3 regions of the Mumia sp. zg.B53 genome follow, and region 3 is predicted to be linked to each of the others. Evidence: riboswitches for the same ligand, from Rfam matches in the RefSeq annotation. Region 3 holds a riboswitch; each other region holds the start of a gene.
What was found. Region 3 has a riboswitch for cyclic di-AMP ahead of KV102_RS19670 (NlpC/P60 family protein). Riboswitches for the same ligand answer to the same signal wherever they lie in the genome.

Region 1: it holds a riboswitch for cyclic di-AMP, as region 3 does, so the genes downstream of both, KV102_RS19375 (transglycosylase family protein) here and KV102_RS19670 (NlpC/P60 family protein) in region 3, are expected to answer to the same signal.
Region 2: it holds a riboswitch for cyclic di-AMP, as region 3 does, so the genes downstream of both, KV102_RS14275 (C40 family peptidase) here and KV102_RS19670 (NlpC/P60 family protein) in region 3, are expected to answer to the same signal.

What each region holds. Positions count from the first base shown of each region.
Region 1 is NZ_JAHWCK010000001.1:167,441-173,244, forward strand. Features, by position in the region: gene uvrB (excinuclease ABC subunit UvrB) at 1-2,069, shown strand, start outside; gene KV102_RS00775 (hypothetical protein) at 2,106-3,173, opposite strand; gene KV102_RS00780 (TerC family protein) at 3,384-4,397, shown strand; cyclic di-AMP (ydaO/yuaA leader) riboswitch at 4,545-4,708, shown strand; gene KV102_RS19375 (transglycosylase family protein) at 4,709-5,170, shown strand; gene KV102_RS00790 (APC family permease) at 5,202-5,804, opposite strand, start outside.
Region 2 is NZ_JAHWCK010000004.1:25,432-31,235, reverse strand. Features, by position in the region: gene KV102_RS14290 (YqgE/AlgH family protein) at 1-563, opposite strand, end outside; gene KV102_RS14285 (MerR family transcriptional regulator) at 676-1,443, shown strand; gene KV102_RS14280 (DUF3048 domain-containing protein) at 1,598-2,635, opposite strand; gene KV102_RS14275 (C40 family peptidase) at 2,704-3,294, opposite strand; cyclic di-AMP (ydaO/yuaA leader) riboswitch at 3,279-3,434, opposite strand; gene KV102_RS14270 (cysteine desulfurase family protein) at 3,774-4,928, opposite strand; gene nadC (carboxylating nicotinate-nucleotide diphosphorylase) at 4,930-5,784, opposite strand; gene nadB (L-aspartate oxidase) at 5,778-5,804, opposite strand, start outside.
Region 3 is NZ_JAHWCK010000006.1:23,332-29,135, forward strand. Features, by position in the region: gene KV102_RS17260 (hypothetical protein) at 1-436, shown strand, start outside; gene trpD (anthranilate phosphoribosyltransferase) at 433-1,485, shown strand; gene KV102_RS17270 (Lrp/AsnC family transcriptional regulator) at 1,516-1,800, opposite strand; gene KV102_RS17275 (DEDD exonuclease domain-containing protein) at 1,846-3,672, opposite strand; gene KV102_RS17280 (hypothetical protein) at 3,774-4,037, shown strand; cyclic di-AMP (ydaO/yuaA leader) riboswitch at 4,176-4,317, shown strand; gene KV102_RS19670 (NlpC/P60 family protein) at 4,326-5,351, shown strand; gene KV102_RS17290 (long-chain fatty acid--CoA ligase) at 5,511-5,804, opposite strand, start outside.

The DNA.
Region 1 (5,804 bases), on a different contig from region 3:
TGCGCGTGGTCGCCGACTTCGAGCCCAGCGGCGACCAGCCGGAGGCGATCAAGAAGCTCGCCGAGCGCGTCGAGCGCGGGGAGACCGACACCGTGCTGCTCGGCGCCACGGGCACGGGCAAGACGGCGACGGTCGCCTGGTTGGCCGAGAAGCTGCAGCGCCCGATGCTCGTGATGCAGCCCAACAAGACCCTCGCCGCCCAGTTCGCCAACGAGCTCCGGCACTTCTTCCCCGACAACGCCATCGAATACTTCGTCTCGTACTACGACTACTACCAGCCAGAGGCGTACGTCCCGCAGACCGACACCTACATCGAGAAGGACTCCTCGATCAACGAGGAGGTCGAGCGGCTCCGGCACTCCGCCACCTGGAACCTCCTCACCCGCCGCGACGTGATCGTGGTCGCGACGGTGTCGTGCATCTACGGCCTCGGGTCCGCCGAGGAATACATGAACCGCATGATCCACCTCCAGGTCGGCTCTGAGATGGACCGCGACAAGCTCCTTCGCACCCTCGTCGTGGCTCAGTACGCCCGCAACGACCTGGCGGCGACGCGCGGCACCTTCCGCGTGCGCGGCGACACCCTCGAGATCTTCCCGGTCTACCAGGAGCTCGCCGTGCGGGTGGAGTTCTTCGGTGACGAGATCGAGCGGCTGATGACGTTGCACCCGTTGACCGGCGAGGTGCTCAGCGAGGAGCGCGAGCTCTACGTCGGTGCCGCGACGCACTACACGGTCGGGCCGGAGCGGCTCGAGACCGCCGTGCGAGGCATCGAGAACGAGCTCGAGCACCGGCTTGACGAGCTCGAGAGCCAGGGCAAGCTCCTCGAGGCGCAGCGGCTCCGGATGCGCACCACCTACGACATGGAGATGATCCGTCAGGTCGGCAGCTGCTCGGGCATCGAGAACTACTCCCTCCACATGGACGGGCGCCTGCCAGGCACGGCACCCAACTGCCTCCTCGACTACTTCCCCGAGGACTTCGTGCTCGTCGTCGACGAGTCGCACGTCACGATCCCGCAGATCGGCGGGATGTACGAGGGCGACATGTCTCGCAAGCGGACGCTGGTCGAGCACGGGTTCCGACTTCCGAGCGCGATGGACAACCGGCCGCTCAAGTGGGAGGAGTTCCTCCAGCGGATCGGCCAGACCGTCTACCTCTCGGCGACGCCGGGCCCCTACGAGATGTCCAAGGTCAAGGACCCGGACGAGATCGTGGAGCAGATCATCCGTCCGACCGGTCTGGTGGACCCGGAGGTCATCGTCAAGCCGACCAAGGGGCAGATCGACGACCTCATCGAGCTCATCCGCGGCAGGGTCGAGCGCAACGAGCGGGTGCTCGTCACGACCCTGACCAAGAAGATGGCCGAGGACCTGACCGACTACCTGCTCGAGGCCGGCATCCGCACCCGCTACCTCCACAGCGAGGTCGACACGCTGCGGCGGGTGGAGCTGCTGAGCGAGCTGCGGATGGGCGAGTACGACGTGCTCGTCGGCATCAACCTCCTGCGTGAGGGCCTCGACCTGCCCGAGGTGAGCCTGGTGGCGATCCTCGACGCCGACAAGGAGGGCTTCCTGCGCTCCGGCCGGTCGCTGATCCAGACGATCGGGCGTGCTGCCCGCAACGTCTCGGGGCAGGTCGTGATGTACGCCGACTCAGTGACGCCCTCGATGGAGCAGGCGATCGACGAGACCAACCGCCGACGTGCGATCCAGGTCGCCTACAACACCGAGCACGGCATCAACCCGACCCCGTTGCGCAAGAAGATCGGTGACATCACCGACATGCTCGCTCGCGAGGACGCGGACATCGAGCAGCTCGTCGGGTCGGGTCGGGCACAGTCGCGCGGCAAGTCACCGGTCCCGCTCGTCGGAGCGTCCGGTGACGGCACGCGCGTCGACACGTCGTCGATGGCGGCCTCCGAGCTGGCCGAGCTGATCCAAGGACTCAACTCCCAGATGCACGCAGCCGCGGAGGACCTTCAGTTCGAGGTGGCGGCACGACTGCGTGACGAGATCGGCGAGCTCAAAAAGGAGCTCCGCCAGATGCAGGCCGCCGGCGCCGGCTGATCGGAGAGGCCGGACGGCCCGCGCCACCCCGCGGGCCTACGGTCCCTCCCACGCATCCGCATCGACGGCGTACACCCACCGCATCCCGGGCCACTCGGTCACCGACCACAGCCTCCGCTGCTGCGGCCACGCGGCGATGTCCTCGCACCCCGTCGGGAGCACCTTCTTGTGCCGTCGGAACGCGCCCGGTCTGCCGACGAGCAGGTCGCCGTTGTTGCCCCGGCCCTGGCTCGTGGTCACGTACCACGTGCCGTCGATGGCGGTCGCTCCCTGCATCCTGGCGGCCTGCTCCGGATGGAGCTCGTCGGGTGTCAGTCGTCCGGTGTCAGGATCTCGAACGGGCAGGTGCGTGCGCGGGTCCAGCCGGAACCGCCAGAGCCGCTGGGTCTTTCCGACCCCGCCGTACTCACCGACGACGAGGGACGCTGGGCTGCCGTCCTCCGGGCTGCCGTGCTGGATCGACAAGAAGGAGTAGCGCAGCCGGCTGCCGTCGTCGCGGCTCCACGCCGACAGCTTCGCGAACACCGGCAGGACCAGCTCGTAACCCAGCCGCCTCGAGGGCCCGCCGCGAGCGCCGTCGGGCAGGCGGAGCAGGTCGTCGATCCGCACGACGTAGATGCCCGCGCGGGTCGCGGCCACGTACAGGTACGGGCCGTACCAGGCGATGCCGCCGGCATGGGTCGGGACGGGCCGCGCACGGACGCCCCAGGGGGTTCGTCGCGCCCTGACCAGGAGCACGTGCTGGTAGCGCAGCGTCGCGAGGTCGACGAAGGTCAGCCGGGCGCCGTTGCGTCGTGCGTGGTGGTGGGCGTACCAGCTGACGGCGACGACGTCGCGCCCTCCGGTGCCGCCGGGTGCGTCCCCGGCGGTCGCGTCCGCGGAGGTGGTGACGCCTTGGGGGTACCAGTCCTCGGTGTCGGCATCGGGGCGCTCCCAGGTGAATCCGTACGCCGCGGCCTGTCCCGGCACCTCGACCTCGCGAGCCTGGAGAGGGGCGGTGTCGAGCACCTCGGGGATGGTCGACCTCGTGCCTCGGCGCAGCAGAGCCCGCCTCGCGCCGGGGCTCGTCAGCGTGCCCACCAGGCCTACGTGTCTCACTGCCACGGCGCGAGCCTAGCGAGGTCTGCGACACGAGCACCCGGGGCGGCCTCTGGCACAATGGCGCAGGGAGGGGAGTATTCCTTTCGTCGACCCGTCGTCATCACGGCCAGCGCGCTGGCCCGGCGGGTCGAGCCGTGTCAGGTGCTCCTCGCGCCGGCCCGGCGGAAGAGACCTCCGGCCAGACAACCCATCCGACCGGAGGAACCGAACCGTATGAACGTCACACCCCTCGAGTGGTGGATCACGATCGGCGTCACCGTCGCCGTGCTCCTGTTCGACGTCGTCGTGATCGCGCGCAGGCCCCACGAGCCGTCGATGAAGGAAGCCGGGGTCGCGCTCACCATCTATGTCGGACTCGCGGTCGCGTTCGGCATCTGGGTGACGGGCTTCCACGGCGGTCAGTACGGCCTGGAGTTCTTCACCGGATGGCTCACCGAGTACAGCCTCTCGGTGGACAACCTGTTCATCTTCATCATCATCATGGCGAGCTTCAAGGTGCCCAGGGTCTATCAGCAAGAGGCGCTGATGATCGGGATCATCCTCGCCCTGATCTTCCGTGGGATCTTCATCGGTCTCGGTGCCGCGGCGATCAACAACTTCAGCTGGGTCTTCTACATCTTCGGTCTCTTCCTCGTCTACACGGCGTACGGACTGGTCAAGAGCTATCGCAACCACGACGACGAGGAGGCCGGTGACAACGCCGTCGTGCGGTTCGCCGAGCGGCACTTCAGCGTCGCCGACGAGTTCCACGGCATGAAGATGACCGTGCACATCGACGGCAAGCGGTTCCTGACGCCGATGTTCCTCGTGATCCTGGCCCTGGGCACCACCGACCTGCTGTTCGCTCTGGACTCGATCCCGGCGATCTACGGCATCACCAAGGAGCCGTACCTCGTCCTGACGGCGAACATCTTCGCGCTCATGGGTCTGCGCCAGCTCTACTTCCTGCTGGGCGGGCTGCTCCAGCGTCTGGTGTACCTGTCGCTCGGCCTGTCCGTGATCCTCGCCTTCATCGGCGTCAAGCTCGTCCTCCACGCGTTGCACACCAACGAGCTCCCGTTCATCAACAACGGCGAGCACCTCGACGTGCCGGAGATCCCGACGCTGATGAGCCTCGCGGTGATCATCGTGGTCCTGGCCCTGACCGCGGCCGCCAGCCTGTGGAAGACCCGCCACCAGCCGCAGCCCAAGCGGCCCGACGAGCGCGAGGACGTCCCGCCGCGCTGATCGTCGTCCGCCCGGGGTCCGCCAGTCCGCTATAGGTGGCTTGCGGACCGCCTGGGCTTGTTGTCCGGATTATGTGGGTTAGTCTGACTGAGGTCTTGCTCGACGCCGAATCCTGTCCGCGGGCGAGACCTACCCCGGAGGGTCGGTCAACGGGGGCCGGCGAACCACGAACATGACGGACAGGAGTGGGGAACCCAATTCCGGAGCCACGGCTCCTTGGGGTGAAGCCCGGTCGCGGACTCGTCCGTGATCGGCAGGGCACCTTCGGCCCGAACCCGACAGCTAACCCCACAGGCGTTGTGAAGGAACACATGAACAACGCCCTTCACGTCGCCAAGCGCGGCGTCGCCACCACGCTCGCCCTCATGGGTCTGGTCGCCGGTCTGCTGGTCTTCACCAGCACGCCCGCCAGTGCGGCCAAGGACCGGACCTGGGAGCGCCTCGCCAAGTGCGAGGCGGGAGGTCGGTGGCACATCAACACCGGAAACGGCTACCACGGTGGTCTGCAGTTCAACCCAGGAACCTGGCGGTCGTACGGCGGCAAGAAGTATGCGTCGACCGCCTACAAGGCCAAGCGCCGCGAGCAGATCGCGGTCGCGGAGAAGGTCCTCAGGCGGCAAGGGTGGGGCGCATGGCCAGGCTGCACCCGCAAGCTCGGCCTGACGACCAAGCACAAGCGTGAGAAGTGGCAGGGTTTCGCCAAGAGCGACCGTGTCGCCAAGAAGGGCGCCATCGGATACTTCCCGCGCTGGTGGCGCAAGAAGTTCTGGTGAGCCACCCGCCTCACCGCGGACCCCGTCGGGCTCAGTCGAGCTCGGCGGGGTCCTTCACGTAGGTGCGCTCGGCGTAGAACGCGCGGTTGATGATCCAGGTGATCACCCACAGCACCACTCCCAGGCCCAGCAGCAGTCCCGCAACTTCGTACTGCTCGGTGTCACGACCCGACAGTGGCGTCACGAGATAGAGCGAGACGACGGCGGCGACCACCGGGATGACGGTCGGCGCGACGAAGTGGCGGGTGTCGACGCGGTCGCGGCGCAGCACCAGCACCGCGACGTTGACGATCGTGAAGACCGCGAGCAGGAGGAGTGCGGTGGTGCCGCCGAGGGTGGCGACGGCGTCCTCGCTCGCGTTGAACACGTAGGTGATGAGCCCCAGGGCGAGGAGGGTCGTGAAGAGGATCGCGACCCATGGCGTCTGCCGCCGGCGACCGACGTGGGCCAGCGCCGGTGGCAGCACGTGCTGCCTGGCCATGCCGTAGAGGAGCCGGCTGGCCATGAGCATGTTGATGAGCGCCGTGTTGGCGACGGCGAACATCGTGATGAACGGATAGATCTCGTCGATCGGGAGGTTGGGGGCGCCGAGCTCGACGACGGTGAGCAGGGGCGTCTCCGTCGCGGCGAGCCG
Region 2 (5,804 bases), on a different contig from region 3:
GTCGAGAGCATTGCGAGATCGCTGCGTTGACGGCGGAGCACCTGACGCCACAACGCCTCGGGATTGGACGAGAGAAGGTCCTCGTCGAACGCGTCCACCACCACCCACGAACCCTCGGCGATCTCCTCCTCCACCTGCCCCGGGCTCCACCCCGCGTACCCGGCGAAGACCCGCATCCCACGCAGCCCCGGCTCGACGCCGTGGGCCGGCAGGTCGAGGTCGATCAGTCCTACGCGGTCGTACATCTCGCGCCAGCCGGTCGGCGGCCGGTCACCCGACCGCAGGACGCCGAGCGCGAGGGCCGAGTCGGGCGAGACGGGACCACCGGAGAAGAGGGCGGTCGGGCTGGACACGAGTGTCGACCACTCCGGCAGGACCTCGGCGACCGTGGCGTCCAGCGGCTGGTTGAGGATCACGCCGAGCGCTCCCCCGGCGTCGTGGTCGAGCACCGCGACGACCGCGCGGAAGAACGGCCCGCCCACGAGCAGCGGAGTGGCCACGAGAAGACGGCCTCGGCACGACCGGTGACGCGGCGAGATGCCGGCGGGTTCCTGGTCGGTCATCGCCCCTCCTCGCTCGGCGCCTCATCGGCTTTCAGCGTACGCCGTGGCGCCCTCTCGCGCGGGTACCCAGGCCGTAGGATGACCGGACCGCGAACCCGACACGAAGGACGAGATGGCCGACACCGCCAACGAGGACGAGCTCACCGTCGACGAGCTCGCGGCACGCGTCGGGATGACCGTGCGCAACGTCCGCGCGTACGCCAGTCGTGGACTGCTCGCACCGCCGCGGCTGGAGGGACGCACCGGCTACTACACGCGCTCCCACGTCAAGCAGCTCCAGCTCGTCCGCAGCCTCCTCGACCGCGGTTACACGCTGCAGGCCGTCGAGAAGGCGCTGCAGGACAAGACCTCCACGACGGCCGACTACGCACTCGACCTGATCACGGTGCTCGACTCGCCGCTGGCCCGCGAGCCCGAGAGCGAGCTCATGTCACGCGACCGGCTCTCGGCGATGGCAGGCATCGACCGCGACACCGACCTCGCCCAGAAGCTCGTGGACCGCGGCCTGGCCACCATCGTCGACGACGACACTCTCGAGGTGAACCGTCCCGAGGTGGTGCGGGCCGGAGCCGCCGCCATCTCGCTCGGCCTGGCCCCGGAGACGGTGCTCGAGCTGCTCCCGGCGCTGTCGGGGCCGTTGCGCACGGTCGCCGACGACCTCGTGGGCCGCGTGCGTCGCGACATCTGGCAGCCGTTCGTCGGCGCCGGCATGCCCGACGACCAGTGGCAGGAGGTCGTGACCTCCATCGCCAACCTGCTGCCGGTCGCCGCGCAGGCGGTCGTCGCGGTGTTCCGCGACGAGCTGGCGCACGCGATCGACGACGCCCTGGGCGAGGAGCTCGCGGCGCTCGGCGACCAGCGACCCGCTCCCGAGGCCTGACGCCGGCGTCTCCACAGACGGCTCCCCCGGAGGCGGAGAACGGCCCCACCCGACGCTGGAGGGAGGGACCCGCCGGGTGGGGCCGAAACCCTGGTGCCGATCGTAGGGGAGCGCGCGCGCCGAACCGAGGCCGCCTGCTGTGACCTTCCTCGCGTCAGCGGGACCGGACCGTCACGCCACCGGCGCCAGCCGGCACGAGCTCGACGAAGACCTTGCCCCGCTCGAGCGTGACCGGCTTGCCCCCGGCAGTCAGCTGGATCGGCGCCGCAGCGCTCTTCTTGCTCCAGCGGGCGTTCAGCATCGTGCCGCCGTTGAGGACGACAGCCCGGCCGCCCCCCTTGAGCACCGTCTCGGGGACGGGATACCCGGCCGGGTCGCGGTAGCCCGCGTCGACCTGTCGGGTGAAGAGCACGAGGACGGTGTCCGGCTTGAAGTCCTTGCCCTTCTGGGCGTGGCCGTTGACCCGGCGGTACGCGCCGCCGGAACCGAGCTGCCACCGCGTCGCGGAGCTGCGGGAGAAGCGGACGTCGAACGACGTCGCCTTCGTCGAGCCGGGCGTCGGGCTCGCGCCGAACGGCAGGTACGGCGGCGGCACGGCGGCCTTCGCGGACCGGTGCTGGTCGGCGTAGGCGGCAAGGTTCAGCAGCCGGTCGTACGGGGCCTTCTTGCCCCGGTCGATGGCGAGCGTGAGGTTGCCGGTGTCCTCGCTGTAGAGCTTCACACCAGCGGCCTTGATCTTGCGGATGGTCACCTTCGCGCCGCCCGAGGCGATCAGCTGCCCACCGGTCGGCTTGACGAGGGCGATGTCGGTGGTCCGGGTCGAGCGGACGTGCCCGACCTTGGTCGGCGTCTGCGAGTAGAAGAACGCCGCCAGCCTCGTCAGACCACCCTCGACCAGCTCCTCGACGACGAGATCAGCCTGCGACAACCCGTACTGCGGGGCTCCGGCGGCGGTGTTCTCGACCTTCACCAGGAAGGCGGGGTGATCGGGCAGACCCTTGGCCGCCGCCTCGCCGGTGAACGGGTTGGCGCGGTTCAGGGTCGCCGCCTTGCGCGCGGCGTCGGCGCTGGTCGGCGTCGGCTTCTCCGGGGTCTTCGGCTCGTCACCACCCGAGCACGCCGCCGCGAGGACGAGTGCGGTCGCGACGAGGGTGGCGCGCAACGCGGTACGGGGCTTCTGGCTCACGTGCATGCTCCCATGGTGGAGCAGGGCCGGTACCTCAGGAGGCACCGGCCCTGCTCTTCGTGGTGGTGTCGCTGTCAGCGCAGACGCATGGTGCCTGCGGACCAGCCGCGGGTCCAGATCCGCTCGACCTTCACGCGGCTGCCGGAGTACGGCGCGTGGAGGATGCGACCCTTCCCCCAGTAGATGCCCACGTGGTACTTGCGGGACCCACCGAAGAAGACGAGGTCGCCCTTGCGGATGTTGCGCTTCTTGATCTTGCGGACGTGCCGGTACTGCGAGTTCGCGGTCCGCGGCAGCTTCATGCCTGCCTTGCGGAACGAGTAGGAGGTGAGGCCGGAGCAGTCGAACGCGCGGGGGCCGGACGCGCCGTAGCGGTACGGGTCACCCTTCTGGCGCGCGGCGACGCGGGAGGCCTTGACGATGCGACCGGCGCGACGCTTCTTGGCGACGACGCGCTTGGCCTTCTTGGTGGCCTTCGCGGCGGCGAGCTTCTGGGCGGTCGCGGTCTTCGCGGCGGCCGTGCTCGTGGACGTGGAGGCGGGGGCTGCGCTGGCCTCGTTGGCGGTCGTGACGACCATCGCGAAGGCAGCGGAGAGAGCGATCGGCAGAGCCATGAGGCGCTGCGTCCGGGGGGTCGCGAGCATGATGAGCGTGGTCCCTTCCACGCCTGCGAAGTGAGCTGTCGGATTAGGGCCGAAGGATGGCCCCGCCCTGTCTTAGGGCTTCACCCCGAGCACGCATGACCCGAAGGACTTCGTGCAGAGTTGGTTCCTCCGCTCCTGCCCGTCGGTGACGGTCGATGATGGGGGCGTGTGCAGGCGGGCAGGATTGGGCGTTTCCCACACACGATGTTCAGTTGTCCGGCAGGACCCGGTCGCGTCCCGGTCATGCCCGTTATGGGGGGTTGTGGGGCCTGTTGTCAGGCCGCGGGCCACCATAGACACGTCGATGGACCCGCTCAAAACACCAGACGTCACCACGGACGAGGTTTGGACGCTCGTCCAGGTCACCTGCCCTGCCGTCGCAGTGATCGAAGAGAGGCTATGTGACCCTTGTCATATTTTGACCGGTCTTGTCCCAGGACCATAACAAAGCTCTGCGCGGATGCAAGGGTCCACCGCACCCGCGGGCGCGCCGGCGACGGTCAGCCGGCGAGCGACCGGACGGCTCGCACCGCGGTGACGACGGCCCCGGCGGCACCCTCGAAGTCCGCCGGCGACGCGGCCGTGAACCGCACCGCCGTACGCGCCACCTCGGGATCGATCCCGAGCGCCAAGAGGACCTCCGAGGGCTCGTCGGAGCCCGCGGCGCACGCCGAGCCGCTGGAGCACGCGATGCCGTGATCCTGCTCCAGCCCCAGGAGCACCGCCTCCCCCGACGTGCCCGGGAAGCAGAACGACGCGTGACCGGGAAGCCGACGGCGCGGATGGCCGGTGAGGAAGGCGCCCGGGGCAGCGGAGAGCACGTCGTGCACGAACGCGTCGCGGGCCGCGGCCAGGGCCTCGACCGGACCTCGCGGACGCGGTCCCCCGGGCGTGGACCCCACCGCCGACGTGATCGCCGCAGCGAGACCGACGGCGGCGGCGACGTTCTCGGTGCCCGACCGAAGTCCACGCTCCTGGCCGCCCCCGTGGATCAGCGGCTCCAAGGGCACGCCTCGGCGGACCCACAGGGCCCCGCTCCCCTTCGGCGCACCCACCTTGTGGCCGCTGAGCGAGAGGGCGTCGACGCCGAGCTGCGTGGGATCCACGACGACGGACCCGACGGCCTGGACGGCATCGGTGTGCACGAGCGCCCCCCGTGCGCGTGCCAGGGCGGCGACCTCGGCGACCGGCTGGACCGTCCCGACCTCGTTGTTCGCGAGCATGACCGACACCAACGTGGTCTCGGCGCCGATCAGTCGTTCCGCCTGCGTCAGGTCGACGACGCCGTCACCGTCGACGTCGAGCAGGTCTCTCCGGAACCCGTGCAGTCTGACCAGGTGGTCGCACGCCTCCAGCACGGCAGGGTGCTCGATCCGGGTGGTCACGAGGTGGCGCCCACGCGGGTTCGCCAGTGCCAGTCCCTTCACCGCGAGGTTGTCGGCCTCCGTCCCACCGGAGGTGAGCACGATCTCCGCCGGCCGGGCACCAAGCGCGGCGGCGACGTCCGCGCGTGCGCGCTCCAGCGCCCGGGACGCGACGTCTCCGAGACCGTGGCGGCTCGACGGGTTGCCGAACTCGCCGGTGAGGAAGGGCCACATCGCCTCCAGCACCTCGCGGCGAACCGGCGTGGTCGCGGCCGTGTCGAGGTAGCGCACCCTAGACCGCCACCTCGACGTCGAGCCCCAGGTCGAGCGCGGCGACGCTGTGCGTGAGGGCCCCCACCGAGATCAGGTCGACCCCGGTCAGCGCGATCTCACCGACCCGAGGGAGCGTGATGCCGCCGCTGGCCTCCACCAGCGCCCGCCCGGCGACCTTCTCGACACCGGTACGGAGGTCCTCGAGCGTGAAGTTGTCGAGCATCACGGTGTCGACACCGGCCGCAAGGACGGCATCGAGCTGGTCCAGGCGGTCGACCTCGACCTCGAGGTGCACCGTGTGCGGGAGCGCCTCTCGCGCGGCTCGCAGCGCCGAGGTGATGCGCTCCGGGTCGTCGCCGAGGACAGCGAGGTGGTTGTCCTTGGCCATCACGGCGTCCGACAGCGAGAACCGGTGGTTGTGCCCGCCGCCGCACCGCACGGCGTACCGCTCGAACGCCCGAAGCCCCGGCGTCGTCTTGCGGGTGTCGACGATGCGCACACCCGTCCCGGCGACGGCCTCGACGTACGCGCGCGTCTGTGTGGCGATGCCGGACATCCGCTGGACGAAGTTCAGCGCGACGCGCTCGGCGCGAAGGACGCCCCGGGCGGGACCTACCACGGTCGCGACGACCGTCCCCGGCTCGAGCGCGTCACCGTCTGCCCGCTCGAGCCGGACCGAGATGGCGGGGTCGACGGTCGTGAAGGCCACGTCGACGACCCGCCCGCCGGAGAGCACTCCGGCCTCCCGGGCCACCATGCGCGCGGTGGCGACCGCCTCCGCCGGGACCAGCACCTCCCCCGTGAGGTCTCCCCACGGCGAGTCCTCCTGGAGTGCTGCCTGCACCCCGGACCTGATGAGCGTGTCGGTCAGCATGCGAGTGTTCCCTTCCGCAC
Region 3 (5,804 bases):
GACCGATCCCAGCACTGATGTCGCATCCGAACGTCAACTCCCGTTGCGCGTCCTCGTCTACTCCGACGACGGTGACACCCGCACGCAGGTGACGACCGCCCTCGGCCGTCGGATCCACCCCGACCTGCCGCCCGTCGAGTACGTCGAGTGCGCGACGCTCCCGGTGGTGCTCCAGCACATGGACGCCGGTGGCATCGCCCTGGCGATCCTCGACGGCGAGGCGACGCCGGCGGGTGGCATGGGCGTCGCGCGCCAGCTGAAGGACGAGATCTTCCAGTGCCCGCCGCTCCTGGTGCTGACCGCGCGGGACCAGGACGTCTGGCTCGCGACCTGGTCGCGCGCCGACGGCATCGCGAGCCACCCGATCGACCCGCTCAAGCTCGCGAACGCCGTCCTCGGCCTCATCGCCCCCGCGGCGACCACGGCCTCCGCATGACGGTCGCGACCCGCTGGCCGGAGGTCCTCGGCGGGCTCGTGGCAGGCGAGGACCTCACGGCAGGGCAGACGGCGTGGGCGATGGAGGAGATCCTCTCCGGCAACGCCACGGCCGCGCAGATCGCCGGCTTCGCCGTGGCGCTGAGGGCGAAGGGTGAGACCGTCGCCGAGGTCGAGGGACTCGCGGCGACCATGCTCGACCACGCGAGGCTGATCGAGGTCGAGGGCCGGACCGTCGACATCGTCGGGACCGGAGGTGACCGCGCCAAGACCGTCAACATCTCGACGATGTCGGCGGTGACCATGCGCGGTGCCGGTGCGTTGGTGGTCAAGCACGGCAACCGCGCTGCGTCGAGCGCCAGCGGGGCGGCCGACGTCCTCGAGGAGCTCGGGGTCCGGCTGGACCTCACACCCCAGCGCGTGGCGTCGCTCGCGGGTGAGGTGGGGATCACCTTCTGCTTCGCCCCCGTCTTCCACTCGTCGTTCCGCTTCACCGCGGCGCCGCGGAAGGAGCTCGGCATCCCGACCGCCTTCAACTTCCTCGGGCCGCTCACCAACCCCTCGAAGCCCGCCGCGATGGCGGTGGGTGTCGCCGACGCGAGGATGGCGAGCGTCGTCGCCGGCGTCTTCGCGCGGCGCGGGCTCGATGCGCTCGTTTTCCGTGGCGACGACGGCCTCGACGAGATCACGACGACGACGACCTCGCGGGTGTGGGTCGTGTCGGGTCCGGACGGTCAGAAGTCCGTGGCGGAGCACACCTTCGACCCCACCGAGGTCGGGATCGCGCCGTCTCCCCCCGAGGCGCTGCGCGGAGGCGACCCGGCCTTCAACGCCGACGTCTTCCGACGTGTGGTCGCGGGCGAGCAGGGGCCCGTCCGCGACGCGGTCGTGCTCAACGCCGCCGCGGGGCTGGCGGCGTACGAGGGAGGCGAGGACGACCTCGTGACCCGGATGGAGCGCAACGTCGCTCGCGCCCGTGAGGCGCTCGACTCCGGGGCGGCCCGCGAGGCGCTCGCGGTGTGGGCCGACGCGTCGCAGCGCGAGAGCTGACCGACGCGGGGCGCGGTCAGCGGCGCACGATCACTCGAAGTCGCCACCGATGCTGAAGGCTGCCTCGAGGTCGTGCTGGGAGTAGGTGCGGAACGCGATGTGCGTCTCGGTCGACCGCACTCCCGGGACCTTGTTGACGCGGTCGGCGACCACGTCGGCGATCTCCTCGGTGCGCCGCACCCGGACGAGCGCGATCAGGTCGATGTGTCCGGTGACGGAGTAGACCTCGCTCACGCCGTCGAGCGCGGCGACCTCCTCGGCGACCTCCGGGATGCGGTCGACCTCGGCGTTGATGAACACGATCGCGGTGATCACGGGTCCTCCTGCGGACGAGTCGGCGTACGGGCTGCAGCCTACTCGTCAGCGGCGTGGGCGGTGCTCGGTCCGCCAGCCCTCGCCTCGCGCCTCGTCGAAGGGCGCAGCGGCCGCACGTGATCGCTCGGCAGCCTCGACGATGGGCAGGTGCCGACCGGCGCCGCGTACCGGGCTGGCCCACTCGCCGTCGAGGTCGACGAGGCGGACCCCGTCGGACTCCAGCCAGCGCAGGACCAGCTCGGACTCGGCCGCGGTGGCAGCCGGTGTCTCGTCGGGCACGATCGTCTCGGCGGTCGACCGGAGCGCCTCCACCCACGGACCGGACGGCGTCGAGGCCGGCATCACCCCGGAGGCGACCAGACGTCCGTGGCGTACGACGTGGACCTCCCACTCCCGCCACTGCGGGTCGAGGGGGCGTGCTGCGACCACCTCGGCGCACGAGAGCAGCGCGGCGAGCCGCTGGCTGCGGTGGGTGGCACGGACGAGCGCGACGAGCCGGTCTCGCTCATGGGCGGCGTCCTCGAAGCGTCCCTGCCCCGAGAGCGTGCGCATGCGGTCGGTCGAGGCATCGACCACCACGGTGGGGTCGAGCGTGAGAGCCGTCCGGACGCGGTCGACCTCGGCCGCGTACGTCTCGGGGGTGGCGGTGCCGTCGCAGGGTGCGAGGCAGCTGCCCATCTCGGCGAGGGCGCACGCGCTGCGTGACGGACGGCGCGGGAGCCGTCCGGAGCACTGGCGGATGCGGAACGCCTCGTAGAGCGTCGCCGCGACACGCTCGGCGGACGAGCGGCGCGTGAAGGGACCGAGGTAGTCGGCGTCGTCGTCGGTCTTGCGGACGAACGAGAGGCGGGGCCACGGCTCTCGGGTGAGCTTGATCCAGGTCGCACGCTCGGGGTGTCGGGACCTGCGGTTGTAGGGCGGCTTGTGGTGTGCGATCAACCGCAGCTCGCGCACCTGCGCCTCCAGGGCCGTCGCACACGTGATGCCCTCGACGCGGGTCGCCAGCGCCACCATCTCGCCCATCCGCGTGCGGGTCTCGCTGGAGGTGAAGTAGGAGCGGACCCGCGCACGGAGGTCCTTGGAGGTCCCGACGTACAGGACGTTCTCGTGACGGTCGCGGAAGAGGTAGACGCCGGGGAGGTGGGGGAGGTGGTCGGCGAGCCGGCTCTTCTTGCGCTGGGCGGGACTGACCCGGGAGCTGAAGGTGGCGAGCTCCTCCATCGTCGACACCCCCATGGTGCCCAGGCGCTCGAGGAGCGCGTGGAGGACGTCGACCGTCGCGCGGGCGTCGGCGAGGGCGCGGTGGTTGGGGGTGGTGGCGGCGTGGAAGTGGCGCGCGAGCGTGCTCAGCTTGCAGTTGGGGACCTCGTCGCGCAGCAGGACGCGACGGGCGATGCGGGCGGTGTCGAGCGTCTCGAAGCCGGGCCAGGCCAGCCCGAGGTGCTGGGTGAAGTGCTTGAGGAAGCCGACGTCGAAGGGAGCGTTGTGCGCGACGAGCACGGTGCCCCGGGCGAACTCCAGGAACGACGGCAGCGCCTCGCCGATCCTCGGGGCGGCCACGACCATCGCGTCGGTGATGCCGGTGAGGACCGTGATGAACGTCGGGATCGGACCCTCGGGGTCGACGAGGGTCTGGAACTCACCCAGGACCTCTCCGCCGCGGACCTTGACCGCACCGATCTCGGTGATCATGGAGCCGGCGGCCGCCGAGCCGCCCGTCGTCTCGAGGTCGACGACGCAGAACGTGATGCCCGACAGGTCTCGACCCAGCTCGTCGAGAGTCCCTTGGACCGCGGTGCCCTCGACCGCGGTGCCCTCGACCGCGGGAACCGGGACGGTCGGCGGGGGAGCGGTTTCGGGGGCGAGGGTCATGGGAACGACGGTAGGTGCGTCCGCTGACATGTCCGGCCGTCGGGGCGTACGGCGTGTCGCACGACGGGTTTGTGTCAGAGCGGCTGCGTAGCGTCCAGGGCATGGACGAATCCCGCGTGCTCCATCAGCAGCCGGGCCCGGCGACGGGTCACGGCGAGCTTCTGACCATCGACTGCGGTCGCTGCCTCGCCCGGCCCCAGGCATGCGGCGACTGCGTGGTGACCGCGCTGCTCGGTGCCCCCGACGAGGGCGTCAGCATCGACGCCGACGAGGGTGCCGCGCTCCAGGCGCTGAGCGCCGCCGGCCTCGTGTCTCCGCTCCGCCTCGTGACCCAGACCGACAGCGAGACCATCGACGACGTGTGAGCTTTCTCACCCAACCACCGCCGCCCGCGAGAGAGATCTGACTTTCCCACTGCTTCACGTTGATTCCCCACCCCGTTGGCGCATAGGGTGAGGCTCGCGTGTCTGAGGAGTTCTCTACCCCGGAGGGCGCAGGCACGCCGCCTAGTTCGGCCGAGATCCCCCGATCGACGCTGGAGCCGGGGACCCACGTTCCTGGGGTGAATCCGTCCGCTCGGACGGTAGGGCACGTTCTTGGCCCGAACCCGTCAGCTCACCCGGTAGGCGTCGAGAACGTGAAGGAGCCGCCGAGTGCGGAACGGCCGAAAGCTGTCGATGAGGGCAGCAGTCGCCGCCGGGTCCGGGTTGGTCCTCGCTGCCACGCTCACCGCGTCCCCCAGCGCAGCAGACCCCCAGACGCCGAGCCTGTCCGAGGCCCAGCGCAAGGTCGCCGAGCTCAGCCACGAGGCCGAGCAGGCCAACGAGCGCTTCCTCGAGCTCCGGACCGAGGTCGACGGAGCCAAGAAGCAGATCAAGAAGCTCCGGACCGACGTCAAGGCGCAGCAGGCTGAGGTCGAGGACGTCCGCAACGCCCTCGCCAAGACCGTCACCGAGCGGTTGTCGAGCTCCCCGATGGGCCCGACCACCCAGCTGCTCGCGAGCGACGATGTCGACGAGTTCCTGGAGGGCCTGACGGCGCTCCAGTCCTACAACAGCACCCAGGCCGACCGGCTGGCCGCCTTCGAGCGCGAGGCCGGAGAGCTCAAGGTCCGCCGTGAGCAGCTCTCCTCCAAGCTCGAGATCATCTCGGAGTCGCAGAAGGAGATGACCAAGCAGAAGGCCAAGCTCGACGATCGCGTCACCAAGGCCGAGGCTCTCGTCGCGAGCCTGACTCCTGCTGAGCGCGAAGAGGTCTACGACAACGACCACGGTGGTCCGAGCCGCAGCGAAGACCGTCCGTCGACCAGCGCCCCGAAGGTGAACGCGTCCGGGCGGGCCAAGAAGGCGATCGACTTCGCGATGGCGCAGCTGGGCGAGCCCTACTCCTACGGTTCTGCGGGCCCCGGCAGCTGGGACTGCTCGGGCCTGACGATGAAGGCGTTCGGCGCGGCCGGCGTGTCGCTCCCGCATTCGTCCTCCGCGCAGTCCGGGATGGGCTCCTCGGTGTCGCGGTCGTCGATGAGCCCGGGCGACCTGGTGTTCTACTACAGCCCGGTCAGCCACGTCGGCATCTACATCGGCAACGGCAAGCTGATCCACGCCCCGCGTCCCGGGCGCAGCGTCGAGATCGTCTCGGTGGACGTCATGCCGGTCAGCGGAGTGCGTCGCGTCGGCTGACCGCCTCCGCTCCGTACGAAGAGCCACGACCCGTCTCGGGTCGTGGCTCTTCTGCGTACGACGTGCGGCCACCCCTGGGCAGCAGCTCCGAACCCTCACGGACGACAGCAGCCCCCAGCGCGTGTGCGCCGGGGGCTGCTGTCTGCGTGGGGTTGGGGCCTAGCCGTACAGGGCCTCGACGTCGTCGCGGTGCTCACGCATCACGACGTTGCGCTTGAGCTTGAGGGTCGGTGTGATCTGGCCGCCCTCCTCGGTCCAGTCCTTGGCGAGGACCCGGAACTTGCGGATCGCCTCCGCTCGGGACACGTGGGAGTTGGCCTCGTCCACCGCGGTCTGCACGGCCGCCAGCACGTCGGGATCGTCAGCGAGCTGCTCGATCGGCGTATCAGCCGGCTTGCCGTGGTTCTCGAGCCACGAGCCGATCGACTCCTGGTCGAGCGTGATGAGTGCGCC